3 regions of the Streptomyces sp. NPDC127595 genome follow, and region 3 is predicted to be linked to each of the others. Evidence: riboswitches for the same ligand, from Rfam matches in the RefSeq annotation. Region 3 holds a riboswitch; each other region holds the start of a gene.
What was found. A riboswitch is a leader RNA that binds a small molecule or an ion and turns the genes downstream of it on or off. The one in region 3 is predicted to bind thiamine pyrophosphate.

Region 1 (5,662 bases), on a different contig from region 3:
GCACCAGCAGCACGGCAATGGTCGCGAGGACCCCCGCCAGCAGCGCCCACTGCCCGGCCCCACGCGGCCGGCGTGCGGTCGTCTCCGGGGCCACCAGCCGCAGGGCGGTCTCCCGGCGCCGTACGGTCCAGGCGTGCACGGCGAGAATCGCGCCGACCGCCACGAACTGGATGATCGTCAGCACCGCGGCCGTGGAGAGGTCGAAGATCTCCGAGGTCTGCCGGTAGATCTCGACTTCGAGGGTTGAGAAGGTGGGGCCGCCGAGGATCTGCACCACACCGAAGGAGGTGAAGGTGAAGAGGAACACCATCAGCGCGGCGGCGGCCACGGCCGGGCTCAGGGCCGGCAGCGTCACCTTCCGCCAGGCTGCGAACCGGGAGGCGCCGAGCATCCGGGCGGTCTCCTCCTGACGCGGGTCGAGCTGCGACCAGAGCCCGCCGACCGTCCGGACGACGACCGCGTAGTTGAAGAAGACATGCGCGAGCAGGATCGCCCAGACAGTGGTGTCCAGCCGTACGCCCCACAGCTCGTCCAGAAGCCCGCCCCGGCCGACCAGCGCCAGGAACGCCGTGCCGACGACGACCGTCGGCAGTACGAACGGCACGGTCACCACCGCCCGGAGCACTTGCTTGCCCCTGAAATCGAAGCGCGCGAAGACATACGCGCCGGGGAGTGCGATCAGCAGCGTGAGCGCGGTCGAGGCGAGCGCCTGCCAGGTGGTGAACCACAGCACGTGCCGGATGTCGGACTGCGCGAGGACATCCCCGATCCGCCCGAGCTGCCAGACCCCGTTGGCCTTGAGGCCGCGGGCCACGATCGCCGCCACGGGGTAGGCGAAGAAGACGCCGAAGAACGCGACGGGCAGGGCCATGAGCCCGAGCCGCGCCGCGCTTCCCCGACGGGACTGCCTGCGGGAGCCGCTACGCTCCCGGGGCGTCACTTCAGTACGAGTGAGGTCCACGACTTGACCCACTGGTCACGGTTCTCGGCGATCTTGCTGGGGGCCATGGTCTCGGGGTCCTTGGCCTGCGGCCCGAACTCCGTGAACTCGGCCGGCACCTTCGCGCCCTCCACCACCGGGTAGACGAACATGTTCAGCGGCATGTCGTCCTGGAACCTCTTGGTGATCAGGAAGTCGATGAGCGCCTCGCCGCCCTTGGTGTTCTTCGCGTTGCTCAGCAGCCCCGCGTACTCGACCTGCCGGAAGCAGGTGCCGGTCGCGACGCCGGTCGGGGCCGTCGTCGGCTTCGGGTCGGCGTAGATGACCTCGGCAGGCGGCGAGGAGGCGTACGAGACGACGAGCGGCCGGTCCGCCTTGGCCTTCTTGCCGCCCGCGGACCCGGAGAAGTCCTCGTTGTACGCCTGCTCCCAGCCGTCGACGACCTCGACGCCGTTGGCCTTGAGCTTCGTCCAGTAGTCCTGCCACCCGTCGTCGCCGTACTTCGCGGCCGTCCCGAGCAGGAAGCCGAGGCCCGGCGAGGAGGTGGAGGCGTTCTCGGTGACGAGCAGGTTCTTGTACTCGGGCTTGATCAGGTCGTCGAAGGACTGCGGCGGCGTCAGCTTGTGCTCGCTGAAGTAGGCCTTGTCGTAGTTGACGCAGATGTCGCCGGTGTCGATGGGCGTCACCCGGTGCTTGCCCTCGTCGACCCGGTACTCCGGGAGGATCTGGTCCGAGCCCTTGGCGTCGTACGACTGGAAGAGCCCGTTGTCGAGCGCGCGGGACAGCAGGGTGTTGTCGACGCCGAAGAAGACGTCGCCCTGCGGGTTGTCCTTGGTGAGGATCGCCTTGTTGACGGCCTGCCCCGCGTCGCCGTCCTTGAGGACCTTGACCGTGTACCCGGACTCCTTCTCGAAGGCGCTCAGCACGTCCTTGGAGTAGGCGAAGGAGTCATGGCTGACGAGGGTCACGGCCTTGGAGTCAGCGTCACTGCTCCCGCTGTCGGACGAGCCGCACGCGGAGAGCGTGACGAGCCCCAGACCGACCACGACGGCCGTGATCGTCTTCTTCTTGCTCACTGAATTCCTCCTGGGATGACCAGGAAGAGACGCGGCCCTGCCCGGGAACCCCTGAGGGTCCCCGGGCAGGGCGCAACAGCTTGAGTATTGACCGAACTTCCTACCCAGAATGACCTGGGCAAGGTTCTGAGGGTCTGCGGCCCGCCGGTGACCCGGCTACCGCACTCTCAGCGCTGTGGCGCTCCCCTGTCGGAATATGAAGATGTGGATTGTGCGGTTGTTCCCAGTCAGGTTACCGCTCGGTGGCCGCGAGCTGTCCGCACGCCCCGTCGATCTCCTGACCACGGGTGTCGCGAACGGTGACCGGCACCCCGTGGGCCGCGATCGCCTCGACGAACGCCTTCTCGTCCACGGGCCGCGAGGCGGTCCACTTCGAACCCGGCGTCGGGTTCAGCGGGATGAGATTGACATGCACGGGCTTGCCCTTGAGCATCCGCCCGAGCCGGTCACCACGCCACGCCTGGTCGTTGATGTCCCTGATCAGCGCGTACTCGATGGAGAGCCGGCGCCCCGACTTGGCCGCGTACTCCCAGCCGGCGTCGAGCACCTCCCGCACCTGCCACCGCGTGTTCACGGGTACGAGGGTGTCGCGCAGCTCGTCGTCGGGCGCGTGCAGGGAGATGGCGAGGCGGCACTTGAAGCCCTCGTCGGAGAACCGGTTGATCGCCGGGACGAGCCCGACGGTCGACACGGTGATGCCCCGCTGCGAGAGGCCGAGCCCGTCGGGCTCGGGGTCGGTCAGCGCGCGGATCGCCCCGACCACCCTCTTGTAGTTGGCCAGCGGCTCGCCCATCCCCATGAAGACGATGTTGCTGAGCCGCGACGGACCACCCGGGATCTCGCCGTCCCGAAGCGCCCGCATGCCATCGACGATCTGGTGCACGATCTCGCCGGTGGAGAGGTTGCGGTCGAGCCCGGCCTGTCCGGTCGCGCAGAACGGACAGTTCATCCCGCACCCGGCCTGCGAGCTGATGCACATGGTCACCCGGTCCGGGTACCGCATCAGCACGGACTCGACGAGCGTGCCGTCGAAGAGCCGCCACAAGGTCTTGCGAGTGGTCTCCTGGTCGGTCGACAGATGCCGCACGACCGTCATCAGCTCGGGAAGCAACGCCTCCTGAAGCTTCCCGCGCGAGGCGGCCGGGATGTCCGTCCACTCCGCGGGGTCGTGCGCGTACCGCGCGAAGTAGTGCTGCGACAGCTGCTTGGCACGAAACGGCTTCTCGCCGATCGCAGCAACCGCTTCTTTACGCTCAGCGGGCGTGAGATCAGCAAGATGCCGCGGCGGCTTCTTGGCTCCGCGCGGGGCGACGAATGTGAGTTCTCCGGGCTTAGGCATGGCCGTACCAGTGTCGCAGATCAAATTCATGTGACCTGCGGCCCGAGTCACGCGCACTCAGCGGGGGGCTCTGACGGCTCGGCGCCGCACCGCTTCCGTGCCGCCCAGTTCGTCGAGCAGTTCAGCAAGCACCGCCCGGAGCTCGGCCAGTCGCTGCTCACCGACCCGCTCGGCCAGGCGCCGGTCCTGAACCCTCCGCGCACGCCGGGCTGCGTCCACCGCCGAGCGGCCCCGGCCGGTCAGGCGAATGCGACGGATGCGGGCGTCGCGGGGGTCGGGGACGCGTTCGGTGTAGCCAAGGCGTTCGAGGTCGGCCACGGCTTTGGAGGCGCCCTGCTGGGTCATCTCGAGCTTGGCGGCCAGTTCACCGACCGTCGGCTGCCCCTCGATGAGGTGCTGGAAGACGTAACCGTGGGAGATGCGCAGGTCACCGAAGCCCTGGCCGTCGAGTTGCTGCTGGATACGGTCAGCGGCGGCGGAGCCGACGAAGAGCGCGAGCGTGCCGGTGTCCAGGTCCTGCGGTGCGACGGGTTGCTGCATGAGGACATCCTGCATTCGACAACCAAGGTTGTGCAATCATGCTTGTGCAACTAGCGTTGTTTTTATGCCTCCTTTCCAACAGCACCCCGACATCGACACGGCCATCCGCTACCACGAAGCGGTTTCGCGATTCGCCGCCGGCCCGGAGCTCGCCGCCTTCTTCCACGAGGACGCGGTCCACCACGAACTGCCCAACGTTCTCTTCCCTGACGGCGCGAGCCGGAGCGTGGGCGAGCTGACCACGGCGGCGGAAGCCGGCCGGAAGCGCCTCAGCGAGCAGAAGTTCGAGGTGATCAACGCGGTCGCCGCCGGTGGCCAGGTGGCCCTCGAGGTGGTGTGGACCGGCACGCTTGCAGTGCCCTTGGGGGAACTGCCCGCCGGTTACACGATTCGGGCCCACATCGCGACCTTCCTGGACTTCCGCGACGGGAAGATCGCCGGACAGCGGAACTACGACTGCTACGAGCGCCTCGGCCCCACCTGAAGGCCCACGGTCGCCGCCGCTGCACAAACAGAGGGGCTCGCCGCCCAGTGGACGACGAGCCCCTCATGTACAAAACAACAGGTCAGCCTCGCTTGAGCAGGGCTCAACCGGACCCGACGAAGATCACCAGCAGCAACCACACCACCGGAGCCGTGGGCAGCAGCGAGTCCAGCCGGTCCATGATTCCGCCGTGCCCCGGCAGCAGCGTGCCCATGTCCTTGATGCCCAGGTCCCGCTTGATCATGGACTCGCCTAGGTCGCCGAGCGTGGCGCTGGCCGCGACCGCGAGGCCCAGAAGCAGGCCCTGCCACCACGTGCCGTCGTCGATCAGGAACTCCATGCACAGCGCACCCGCGGCCATCGCGAAGGTGACCGCGCCGACCAGGCCCTCGCGGGTCTTGCCGGGGCTGATGCGCGGCGCCAGCTTGTGCTTGCCGAAGCGCCAGCCGATCGCGTACGCGCCCGTGTCACTGACCACGGCGAGCAGCAGGAACGTGAGCACCCGCCGTGAGCCGTCGTCGGCCGCGAGCATCAGCGCGACGAACGTGGCCAGGAACGGGATGTAGAAGGCGGCGAAGACGCCGGCCGTGACGTCTCTCAGGTAGCCCTCGGGGGGCTCCGTCATACGCCAGACCAGGACGGCCAGCGCGGTGAGTGCCATCGCCACCCACGCGCCCTCGGCGCCCCGGACGTAACCGGAGACGACCATCGCCGCACCGCCGAGCGCCAGCGGCACGAGAGGCGCCTTGATGCCCTTGCGTTCCTCCAGCCGGGAGGTGAGCTCCCACAGCCCCACCACCACGGCGACCGCTATCACGCCGATGAACACGGCCTTGACGATGAGCAAGGACACGACGATCACCACACCGAGCCCGACAGCCACCCCTATGGCCGCACCCAGGTCCCGTCCCGCGCTCTTCTTCTGCGGTGGGGGGGCGGGCTGTGGGGCGCTGGACATGGGCTCCTGCGGCTTCTGCGACGGGCTCCCGTAGGGCGGCGCCGTCGCCGGTGTGTCGTCGCGGAACAGGGGACCGCTCAGCCGAGCGGCCCCCCGGTCGTCGTCCTGGTCTCCGCCATGATCGGGTACGTCGGGCACGATGGGCATGGGCCGAGTGTGCTGCGCGTCATACGCATCGTATGCGGGACCCGCCGGGGCAGCCCCCTGGACAGGCCCCTGCTCGGACGGCCCCCAGTACCCGGCTTGTGGCGGCGCCCCCCAGGAAGAGTCGTTCATCAGACCTCGAGCAGCTCAGCTTCCTTGTGCTTGAGGAGCTCGTCCACCT
Region 2 (5,662 bases), on a different contig from region 3:
CAGCACGTCGGCGCCGGCCGCGTGGGCCACATCCGCCCGGTCGTTGACCGCGAGCAGCTTGCCGTGGCGGGCGCAGGCGTCCGCGAAGACCTGGAGGTGCTCCAGCTCCTCGGCGGCCTCCATGCCCTTGTCGCGCAGCTGCACGATGTCGACACCGCCGTCCAGGACCGCGTCCAGGAAATCGGCGAGGTCGCCCTGGCTCCTGCGGGCGTCCGTGCACAGGTAGACACGGGCGTCGGCGAGCTGTGTGCGTGCGGTGGCGGCATTGTCGGGCATGCGTGTACCCCCGTGGTCGGTGCGTGGGGACCACGGCGGCCGGGGTGGTCCATGGCCGCCGTGGTCCGAACGTCGGACAGTCTTGTCTCGGTCAGACGGCGAGCGCCTGGGCGCGGCGCTTCACCTCCGTGCCGCGATTCTCGCTGAGAGCCTGTGCGGGGGTGCCGGGCAGGCTCGGGTCGGGGGTGAAGAGCCACTCGAGCATCTCTTCGTCGGAGAAACCGTCGTCCCGCAGGAGCGTCAGGGTGCCTGTCAGGCCCTTGACGACCTTCTGCTCGGCCCCGTCGATGAAAGCGGCGGGGACGTGCAGTGCGCGGTTCTCACCACGGCGTACGGCGATCAGCTGGCCCTCCCTGACCAACTGCCGGACGCGCGTCACCTCGACACCGAACTGCTCGGCGATGTCGGGGAGGGTGAGCCAGGCGGGGACGAGAGCATCGATCTTTGCGTCAATCTCGGTCACAGGACAAGCCTGCCATCCCGGACTGACACTCGGTAGCCGAGTCCCGTCAGGATCGGGTCATGGCACGGCCGGACCGCCCGCCAGGACCGGGTCACCGCACGGCCGGACCGCCTGTCAGAACCGGGTCACCGCGCGGCGGGATCGCCCGTCAGAACCCGGTCACCGCATGGCCGGACCGCCCGTCACGACCAGGTCACCGCACGGCGGACCGCCCGCCAGGCAGCGGTTCCCGGCGCCGGTTCCGCCCACGGCGAACCAGCCCCGCCTAAGGCGTCAGCGTCGCCGTCTTCAGCGGCCGCGAAGGGTCCGACAGCAGCTCCGGGTCCATCGGAGTGCCCGCCTCGATGAGTTTCCGGCCCTGGGCCAGGTCCCTCGGCCGGCCGACCGCGAGGAGGGCGACCAGGCGGCCGTCGTGCAGCCAGCAGACCGTCCAGGCGGCGCCGGACGGGTCACCGCGCCAGACGGTGGTGTCCGCGGGGGCGTGGTGGCCGACGTACTGGACGAAGCGGCCGAACTGCTCGGACCAGAAGTACGGGACGGGGTCGTACGCCATTGGGGACTCGCCGATGATGTTCGCCGCCACCGTGCGCGGGCCCTGGAGGGCGTTGTCCCAGTGGTGGACCAGAAGGCGGTCCTCGTACCTTCCCGAAGGGAAGGAGGCGCAGTCGCCGACCGCGTAGACGTCCGGCACCGAGGTGCGCAGATGGTCGTCGGCCACGACCTCGCGGTGGGCGCCGAGCTCGATGCCGGAGCCGCTGAGCCAGGCGGTGGCGGGGCGCGCTCCGATGCCGACGACCACGGCGCCCGCGGGCACCCGGGAGCCGTCGTCCAGCACCACCGCGCCGGGCTCGACGCGCTCCACGCGCGCGTGGGTGCGCAATGTGGCCCCGCTGTCCGCGTACCAGGCGGCCATCGGGGCGGCCACCTCGGCGGGCAGCGCCCCGGCGAGCGGCCGGTCGGCCGCCTCGATGACGGTCACCACGCACCCCGCCTCACGCGCCGCGGTGGCGAACTCGGCGCCGATCCAGCCCGCCCCCACCACCACGATGTCGTGCTGCTGGGCGAGCACGGGACGCAGCCGTTCGGCGTCGTCCAGGGTGCGCAGCAGATGAACCCCGGGCACGCCCTCCGCGCCCGGCAGCCGGATCGGTTCCGCGCCCGTCGCGATGACCAGGGCGTCGTACGGCACCGGCCCCGCGGCCGTGTCCAGTTCGTGGTCCCCGGGGCGTACGCCGAGCGCCTCGCGCCCGAGCCGCAGGTCGATGCCCAGTGCCTCGAAGTCGAGGTCGAAGGCGGAGCCCTCGGCCTTGCCGAGCAGTACGGCCTTGGACAGCGGTGGCCGGTCGTACGGCTGGTGCGGCTCCGCCCCGATCAGCGTCACGCCGCCGGTGAAGCCCTGTTCCCGCAGGGCGACCGCGGTCTGTACGCCCGCCATGCCCGCGCCCACGACGACGACCTGCCGTACCGTCCGCTCCTGAACCTGCGTCTTCTCGGTCACCTGATCACCATAGACAGCTGACAATTCGTCAGTCAGGTGGCGTGCTCAGTGACCTGCTCCACACCGCCCGTCCTGACCTGCTCCGCGTCACCCGGCGCGACCTCCTCCACGACGCTGGTCCCGCTGCCCCGCTGTGACTCCCACTCCCAGGTCTCCTCCAGGCGCACGCGCCCGTCGGGCAGCTCCGTCACGCGGGACACGCAGTGCCCCGAGGAGGTGCTGCCGTCGCGCTTCAGCTGTACGTACCGGAAGTCGAGGCGGTCACCCTCGCGGGTACCCAGGAGATGGCCGCGTACGACGTCGCCGCCCGCGTACTCGGCCCAGATCTCGCCGTCCTGCTCGTGGTACGTGAAACGGGTGCGGGTACCCACCTGACCCGGCGCCTGGTCGGCGACCGGGGACAGGACGAGACCGTCGAGCGAACGGGCCATGGACGGAGGCTCCCTTACTGAGACATACGGCAGCGAGCTAGGCTGGCCAACGTAAAGCACTCGCGGGAGTCCGGACGCACCGGGCTGAGAGGGAGGCTGGAACGGCCTCCGACCGTACGAACCTGATCCGGGTCATGCCGGCGAAGGGAGGAGCTGGACGCCCATGTCGCGTACGCCATCAGACACATCCCACACTTCAGGCACCACAGATGTCCTGGTCATCGGGGGCGGAATCATCGGGCTGGTGACGGCCTGGCGGGCCGCGCAGCGCGGGCTGACGACCACGGTGGTGGACCCGGAGCCCGGCGGCGGTGCCGCGCAGGTCGCGGCCGGCATGCTCGCCGCCGTCACAGAGCTGCACTACGGCGAGCAGACCCTGCTGAGCCTCAACCTCGACTCCGCGCACCGCTACCCGGACTTCGTCGCCGAGCTCACCGAGGCGACGGGGCAGGACCTCGGCTACCGCCGCTGCGGCACCCTGGCCGTCGCACTGGACGCCGACGACCGCGCCCACCTTCGCGAACTGCACACCCTGCAACGTCAGTCGGGGCTCGACTCGGAGTGGCTCAGCGGCCGTGAGTGCCGCCGCCTGGAGCCGATGCTCGCGCCCGGCGTGCGGGGCGGGCTGCGGGTCGACGGCGACCACCAGGTCGATCCGCGCCGGCTCGCGAAGGCCCTGGTCACGGCGTGCGAGCGGGCCGGAGTGGTGTTCCGCCGGACGTGGGCCGAGCGCCTGGGCGTGGTACGGAACCGGGCCCAGGGAGTCGTCACCGCGGACGGCACCAAGCTGTCGGCCGGGCAGCTGGTCCTCGCCGCGGGCAGCCTCAGCGGACGCCTCGCGGGCGTTCCCGAGGCCGTGCTGCCACCCGTGCGCCCCGTGAAGGGGCAGGTGCTGCGGCTGACCGTGCCCCGGCCGTACGCGCCCTTCCTCAGCCGCACCGTGCGTGCCGTCGTCCGCGGCAGCCACGTCTACCTGGTGCCGCGCGAGAACGGCGAGCTCGTCGTCGGCGCGACCAGCGAGGAGCTGGGCTGGGACACGACGGTGACCGCGGGCGGCGTGTACGAGCTGCTGCGCGACGCCCATGAGCTGGTCCCCGGGATCACCGAGCTGCCGCTCACCGAGACGCGCGCCGGACTGCGCCCCGCCTCGCCCGACAACGCGCCGCTGCTCGGTCCGACCGAGCTCGACGGGCTCCTCCTGGCGACCGGGCACTACCGCAACGGCGTCCTGCTGACCCCCGTCACCGGTGACGCGATGGCGCACGTCCTGACCACCGGTGAACTCCCGGACGTCGCACGCCCCTTCTCCCCCAAGCGCTTCAGCCCGGCCCGCACGGAGCAGCCCGCATGAGCATCCTCGTCAGCGTCTTCGTCAACGGAGAGCGGCAGCGGATCGCCGCCGGCACCGCTCTCGACACCCTCGTCGCGGCGCTCACCCCGGCCCCGTCCGGAGTCGCCGCCGCGCTCAACGAAACCGTCGTCCCGCGCGGACAGTGGTCCTCCACCTCCCTCTCCGAGGGAGACCGCGTCGAAGTCCTCACCGCCGTCCAAGGAGGCTGACCCATGGCCGACGATCCCTTCGTCCTCGGTGGTACGTCCTTCTCGTCCCGTCTGATCATGGGTACGGGGGGTGCGCCCAGCCTCGATGTCCTGGAGCGCTCGCTCGTCGCCTCCGGCACGGAGCTGACGACGGTCGCGATGCGGCGCGTAAACGCTTACGTGCACGGTTCGGTGCTGTCCGTCCTCGACCGGCTCGGCATCCGGGTGCTGCCGAACACGGCGGGCTGCTTCACCGCGGGCGAGGCCGTACTGACCGCCCGCCTCGCGCGCGAGGCGCTGGGCACCGACGTGATCAAGCTGGAGGTCATCGCCGACGAGCGCACGCTGCTGCCCGATCCGATCGAGCTGCTCGACGCGGCGGAGACGCTGGTGGACGACGGGTTCACCGTGCTGCCGTACACGAACGACGACCCTGTGCTCGCGCGGAAACTCGAAGACGTCGGGTGCGCCGCGATCATGCCACTGGGGTCGCCGATCGGGTCCGGGCTCGGGATCCGGAACCCGCACAACTTCCAGCTGATCGTGGAGCACGCGCGCGTGCCGGTGATTCTGGACGCGGGGGCCGGTACGGCGTCCGATGCCGCGCTCGCGATGGAGCTGGGGTGTGCGGGGGTGATGCTCGCCTCCGCCGTGACCCGGGCCAAGGAGCCCGTGCTCATGGCCGAGGGCATGCGGCATGCGGTGGAGGCGGGGCGGCTCGCCTACCGGGCGGGGCGGATTCCTCGGCGGCACTTCGCCGAGGCGTCTTCCCCTGCGGAGGGGCTCGCTCGGCTGGATCCGGAGCGGCCTGCCTTCTGACTGCCGTCCGTGGTTGCTGCTTCAGGACTTCCCCGCCCGCGCACCGCCCGTTTCCACCCCGTTGGAAGGTGTGCGTTCTCCCGTGGGGGTCCCCTCCGTCGGCGGCCGCCGGTGTCTCGCGGGCTGTGCGACACCCCGCCCTCGGCGGCTGCCGCGTGCCCTCGTGGACGTGCGGTGTGCGTCACAGGTCGGCTTCAGTCCAGACCCGGTATCGGCTGAACGGGTGGGGGTGACAGTGGTGGCTCGTAGACTCACCTGCGTGGATACGACCCTTCAGGACCCGCTTGTCGGGCAGCTGCTCGACGGCCGCTATCGCGTGGACGCGCGGATCGCGGTCGGCGGGATGGCCACGGTCTACCGGGCCCTGGACACCCGCCTCGACCGTGTGCTCGCCCTCAAGGTGATGCACCCGGCCCTGGCGGCGGACGGCTCGTTCGTCGAGCGGTTCATCCGCGAGGCCAAGTCAGTGGCCCGGCTCGCGCACCCCAATGTGGTGCAGGTCTTCGACCAGGGGGCGCACGGGTCGTACGTCTATCTGGCCATGGAGTACGTCGCAGGGTGCACCCTGCGCGACGTCCTGCGCGAGCGCGGGGCCCTCCAGCCGAGGGCCGCGCTCGACATCCTGGAGCCGGTGCT
Region 3 (5,662 bases):
CGCAGGGATCATCTCGACCGCTATCCGGTGCAGTCGATCACTCCTTACACGGTGCGTGACAGTGACAGCCTGCTGCGGCGCCTGGAACGCATCGGGCGGATGGAGCCCGTGATCGAACGACAGGAGTACGCGCTGGGCACGGTCTGCGCCGCGATCCCCATCACCGTCGGCGCCACCGCGTCGACCGTGGCCATCTCCGTACCGTCGCACCAGGCCGACCGACTCCTGCCTGCCGCACGCCAGTTGCAAGGGGAAATCGGCAGGGCGCCAGGGACACTCGCCATCTCTATCAGTATCTGAAAACTCACTCCTTGTGATCTGCCGTGTACGTTGAGCAAGATTTCAGCAGTGTCAGGGGGACGATTCCTGGCCAGTCGACCGCAAACGACGGGGTAGGCGATGCGTGAGTCGGTACAGGCAGAGGTCATGATGAGCTTCCTCGTGTCGGAGGAGCTCTCCTTCCGCATTCCGGTGGAGCTGCGATACGAGACCTGTGATCCGTACGCCGTGCGGCTGACCTTTCACTTGCCCGGCGACGCGCCTGTGACCTGGGCGTTCGGACGGGAGTTGCTGGTGGACGGCGTGGGCCGCCCGTGTGGCGACGGTGATGTGCACATCGCACCCGCCGACCCGGACGCGTTCGGTGAGGTGCTGATCCGGCTTCAGGTCGGCGGCGATCACGCGCTGTTCAGGTCGGGCGCGGCGCCGCTCGTGGCGTTCCTCGACCGTACGGACAAGCTGGTGCCGCTCGGGCAGGAGCGTTCCCTGGCCGACTTCGACGCCCACCTCGACGAGGCGCTGGACCGCATCCTGGCGGAGGAACAGAGCGCGGGCTGAACGCCGCCTCACCCCCCAAGTGGAGTAACGCTTCCTCTCAACTGGCCCCGCGCACAGGGAGGGGGCCGCACGGCACGCTTCAAGTGCCCTGGGCGCCACGTGACTTCAGTGCTTGCGGCGGCGGCCCTTCCCGCCGCGCACCGGCGTCCTGGCGGCCCCCACGGGCTCCACAGGTGCGTCGGGGGCCCCGGCCCCGGGCCGGCCGGCCGGAGTCCCCGTGCGGTCGGCCGAGACGACCAGGGCGGCCAGTGCGGTGGTGACGGGCACGGAGGCGACCAGGCCGATCGATCCGACCAGGGTGCGCACGATCTCCTCGGCGACCAGTTCGCTGTTGGCGACTGAGCCGATGCTGCTCTGCGCGATCGAGAAGAGCAGCAGGAGGGGCAGCGCCGCACCCGCGTAAGCCAGGACGAGCGTGTTGACGACCGAGGCGATGTGGTCGCGGCCGATGCGGATGCCCGCGCGGTACAGCCCCCGCCAGCCCATCGCCGGATTCGCCTCGTGCAGCTCCCAGACCGCGGAGGTCTGCGTCACCGTCACGTCGTCGAGCACACCGAGCGAACCGATGATGACGCCGGCGAGCAGCAGACCGCTCATGTCGATGGACGGATACAGGCCGTGGATCAGGCCGGTGTTGTCGTCCGTGTTGCCGGTCAGCGCGGCCCAGTCGATGAACACGGAGCCCAGCAAACCGATCAGCAGCAGCGAGAGCAGGGTGCCGATCACCGCCACCGAGGTCCGCGCCGAGAGGCCATGGCACATGTAGAGGGCGATCAGCATGATGGCGCTGGCCCCGACGACCGCCACGACCAGCGGGTTCGAGCCTTGCAGGATGGCGGGCAGGATGAAGAACGTCAGGATCATGAAGCTGACGGCCAGTGCGACCAGCGCCATGACACCGCGCAGCCGGCCGACCCCCACGACGATCAGCGCGAAGATCCCGGCGAGCACCGCCATCGGGATCCTGCGGTTCACATCGCTGACCGAGTACTGCAGGTCCTTCGGCGCGGAGGGTTCGTACGCGACGACGACCTTCTCGCCCTGGTGCAACTGGCGTGACTGATCAGGCTGGACGATCTCGGTGAACGTACGGCCCTTGTCGCTGCCGGTGTCGACCCGGATCGTCGCCTTCTTGCAGTCGCCCGTCGCCTGCTGCTGTGCCGAGGAGCCCTCGGCGGTGGAGGTGTCGCCGGTCGGGGTCTCCCCCGAGGCGTTCACGGAATCGCAGTCCACCTGGTCGATCTTGGTGACCGTCGCCTGCTGGGTCTGCCGGTCGAAACCGACGCCGGTGCGCTCGTGCCCCGGGGCGCCGCCCGGCCAGAGCACCACGAGCCCCACGACGACCGCGGCGGCGAAGGGGATCAGTACCGCGCCGATGACCTTGCGCAGATGCTTGGAGACGGGGGCGGCGGGGCCATGGCTGTGACTGTGCGAATGGCCGTGGCTGTCGCCCGGCCCCTGTCCACCACCGGGCCCCTGTCCACCACCGGGCCCATGGCCGCCGCCCAGTCCTTGGCCGCCACCGGACCCTTGGCCGCCACCGGACCCCTGCCCACCGCCTGGCCCATGGACGCCACCGGGCCCCTGCCCACCGCCCGGCCCATGGCCGTCGCCGGGGCCTCTGCCGCCGCCCGGGCCGTGCCCGTGGCCGTCGCCGGGGCCATGTCCGTGCGGTGACTCGGACGGCGGAATAGGGGGCTGCTGCATCGTGGTCACCGACCGATCATCGCAAGAACGGAAGGGGCCCACTGTTCAGCGCGCCCGATGTGACGCTAGCGTGGAGGCACCTTTGCACACGCGGGAGCTCGGAGCACCGGGCTGAGAGGGCGCTGACCTTCGTCTTAGCGATGTTTCACATGAAACATCGGCAGACGGAATCCGCTGCGTCGACCGCCGAACCTGTTACCGGGTAATGCCGGCGTAGGGAGTAGGTCTCATGACCAACAAGGACGTAGTAGGCACGCCTGTCTCCAGCCAGACGGACGGGGCCCCATCCCCGTCCCAGAACGACGGAGCTGGGCAGTCCATCGGCTGGCACAAGGCGTACGTCGAGGGTTCGCGCCCCGATCTGCGGGTGCCGGTCCGTCAGGTACACCTCACCAACGGCCAGTCCGTCACGCTGTACGACACCTCCGGTCCGTACACCGATCCGACCGTCGACACCGATGTACGCAGGGGTCTGGCACCGCTGCGCGAGCACTGGATCATCGCCCGCGGTGACACCGAGGAGTACGCGGGCCGCCCGGTCCGTCCCGAGGACGACGGGATCAAGCACACCTCACCGCGCGGGGGCCTCCGTAACCTCGACGCGGTCTTCCCGGGGCGGCCGCGCCAGCCGCGCCGGGGCCGCTCCGGACAGGCCGTCACGCAGCTCGCGTACGCCCGGCGCGGCGAGATCACGCCCGAGATGGAGTTCGTGGCGGTGCGCGAGAACGTCGCCGCCGAGGTCGTACGCGAGGAGATCGCCGCGGGCCGCGCGGTGCTGCCGGTGAACATCAACCACCCGGAGATCGAGCCGATGATCATCGGCAAGCGGTTCCTGGTGAAGGTCAACGCGAACATCGGCAACTCCGCGGTGACCTCCTCCATCGAGGAGGAGGTGGACAAAATGACCTGGGCCACGAAGTGGGGCGCGGATACGGTCATGGACCTGTCCACCGGCCGCAACATCCACACCACCCGCGAGTGGGTCCTGCGCAACTCCCCCGTACCGATCGGCACCGTGCCGCTCTACCAGGCGTTGGAGAAGGTGGACGGCCGCGCCGAGGAGCTGACCTGGGAGATCTACAAGGACACGGTCATCGAGCAGGCCGAGCAGGGCGTGGACTACATGACGGTCCACGCGGGCGTGCGCCTGCCCTACGTACCGCTCACCGCGAACCGCAAGACCGGCATCGTCTCGCGCGGCGGCTCGATCATGGCGGCGTGGTGCCTGGCCCACCACCAGGAGAGTTTCCTCTACGAGAACTTCGAGGAGCTGTGCGAGATCCTCGCGGCGTACGACGTCACGTACTCACTCGGTGACGGGCTGCGGCCGGGGTCGATCGCGGACGCCAACGACGCGGCGCAGTTCGCGGAGTTGAGGACGCTCGGGGAACTCAACACGATCGCGAAGCGTTTCAATGTTCAGACCATGATCGAAGGCCCGGGACATGTCCCGATGCACAAGATCAAGGAGAACATCGACCTTCAGCAGGAGATCTGTGATGAAGCTCCGTTCTATACGCTCGGTCCGCTGACGACGGACGTCGCGCCGGCGTACGACCACATCACCTCCGGCATCGGTGCCGCGATGATCGCCTGGTGGGGCACGGCCATGCTCTGCTATGTCACGCCCAAGGAGCACTTGGGCCTGCCCAACCGTGACGACGTCAAGACGGGCGTCATCACCTACAAGATCGCCGCCCACGCAGCCGACCTCGCCAAGGGGCACCCAGGTGCGCAGGTATGGGACGACGCGCTGTCCGACGCCCGCTTCGAGTTCCGCTGGGAGGACCAGTTCAATCTGGCCCTCGACCCGGACACGGCACGGGAGTTCCACGACGAGACACTCCCGGCCGAGCCCGCCAAGACGGCCCACTTCTGCTCCATGTGCGGGCCGAAGTTCTGCTCCATGAAGATCAGCCACAGCATCACGGAGCAGTTCGGCGGTACGGCGGCTGCGGGGGCCTCCGCCGAGGAGGTCGCCGAGGGAATGCTGCAGAAGTCGAAGGAGTTCGCGGCGAGCGGCAACCGGGTGTATCTGCCCTTGGCCGACTGACGGGAACGCGGGCAGTGCGCCGGAGCTGTGGGGACCGGCCCGGCGCACTGCGCGGTCGCCTGTTGCCCCAGCTGCCCGGCCCGGGTGACCGCGGTACGGCAGCTGGGCCTCGCCTGAGGCCGAGGCCGCCGCGTGGGGCGTACTCAGGCGAACGGATGCGGACTAACGCGCGCGTGAGAAACGTACGCAGCCGACCGGAGACGGGGCCCGTGCCTATGTGGCGCGGGCCCGGTTCCCCGGCACGGGATACTCCCCGACGGTCGGCCGGCCGGGTCCTACTCCGGCTGGTGTTCGGGCCCCCCGAAGTCCGGGCTGGAGAAGTCCGGGCTTGAGTAGCTCGGGCGCGGGCCCGCTGCCGGGCCGCCGTCGGGGCTGCTGAACCCCGGCCGGTTGTAGCCCAGTTGCGGCATGCGGCTCGTCGGTGTCGGCGACGGACGGCCGAATGCTGCCGAGCCCGGGTCCGCGAGAGCCTCCCGGAGGAACGGCATGATGCCGCGCTCCAGAAGGGCCTCGCGCCAGGCTTCCCTGGCCCGGGCGACCTCTTCGTCGAGCTCGCCGCGTGCTCCTGCCAGGAGCGAGGACGAGCCGTTGCGCAGTGCGGTGAGCAGGAGGCCGACCGCGGCGACCAGAATCGCGGCCGCCGTGACCGCGCCGAAGACCCACCCGGTGGTCAGGAGGGTCTTGGCGAACGCCGGCTCGGGGTCGATCATTTTCAGGATGTACCCCACGAGCAGGAATATCGCCGCGGCCGTCCCGGCGAGGACGGGGGCGAGTACCGCGACGATGGCGACGGCGCCCGCTCCGGCTGTCTCGGTGACCTCCCCCACGGTGGCGGCGAGCCCCATCGCGCTCGAACCCGGTTCGGCGGAACCGGCTTCCTTGCGGACGGGTGGGGTGGTCGGCGCCGGCTGACGCAGTTCCTCACGGACCTTCACGTAGTGCTGGTACTCGGTTGCCGCCGCCACCGTGATGAGCGCTGTGGCGTTGAGCGCCATGGTGCGCAGTTGTTCCGGATTGAGCCGCTGGCCGACAGCGGCGAGTTCCGGGCGGTGTGGTGCGGAGCGC

Region 1: linked by a shared signal. The riboswitch ahead of ACFVKT_RS14670 (thiamine ABC transporter substrate binding subunit) and the one ahead of thiC (phosphomethylpyrimidine synthase ThiC) in region 3 are both predicted to bind thiamine pyrophosphate.
Region 2: linked by a shared signal. The riboswitch ahead of thiO (glycine oxidase ThiO) and the one ahead of thiC (phosphomethylpyrimidine synthase ThiC) in region 3 are both predicted to bind thiamine pyrophosphate.

What each region holds. Positions count from the first base shown of each region.
Region 1 covers NZ_JBHXWK010000004.1:109,831-115,492, forward strand. Annotated here, with positions in the region: gene ACFVKT_RS14665 (ABC transporter permease) at 1-961, opposite strand, end outside; gene ACFVKT_RS14670 (thiamine ABC transporter substrate binding subunit) at 937-2,016, opposite strand; TPP riboswitch at 2,096-2,214, opposite strand; gene rlmN (23S rRNA (adenine(2503)-C(2))-methyltransferase RlmN) at 2,249-3,355, opposite strand; gene ACFVKT_RS14680 (MarR family winged helix-turn-helix transcriptional regulator) at 3,413-3,895, opposite strand; gene ACFVKT_RS14685 (nuclear transport factor 2 family protein) at 3,960-4,379, shown strand; gene ACFVKT_RS14690 (phosphatidate cytidylyltransferase) at 4,483-5,613, opposite strand; gene frr (ribosome recycling factor) at 5,613-5,662, opposite strand, start outside.
Region 2 covers NZ_JBHXWK010000013.1:163,915-169,576, forward strand. Annotated here, with positions in the region: gene thiE (thiamine phosphate synthase) at 1-276, opposite strand, end outside; gene ACFVKT_RS33475 (Rv2175c family DNA-binding protein) at 368-739, opposite strand; gene ACFVKT_RS33480 (NAD(P)/FAD-dependent oxidoreductase) at 1,005-2,174, opposite strand; gene ACFVKT_RS33485 (hypothetical protein) at 2,270-2,668, opposite strand; TPP riboswitch at 2,721-2,835, shown strand; gene thiO (glycine oxidase ThiO) at 2,832-4,019, shown strand; gene thiS (sulfur carrier protein ThiS) at 4,016-4,228, shown strand; gene ACFVKT_RS33500 (thiazole synthase) at 4,232-5,026, shown strand; gene pknB (Stk1 family PASTA domain-containing Ser/Thr kinase) at 5,286-5,662, shown strand, end outside.
Region 3 covers NZ_JBHXWK010000003.1:424,565-430,226, forward strand. Annotated here, with positions in the region: gene ACFVKT_RS12935 (IclR family transcriptional regulator) at 1-300, shown strand, start outside; gene ACFVKT_RS12940 (SsgA family sporulation/cell division regulator) at 400-837, shown strand; gene ACFVKT_RS12945 (YibE/F family protein) at 943-2,553, opposite strand; TPP riboswitch at 2,625-2,781, shown strand; gene thiC (phosphomethylpyrimidine synthase ThiC) at 2,774-4,597, shown strand; gene ACFVKT_RS12955 (hypothetical protein) at 4,873-5,662, opposite strand, start outside.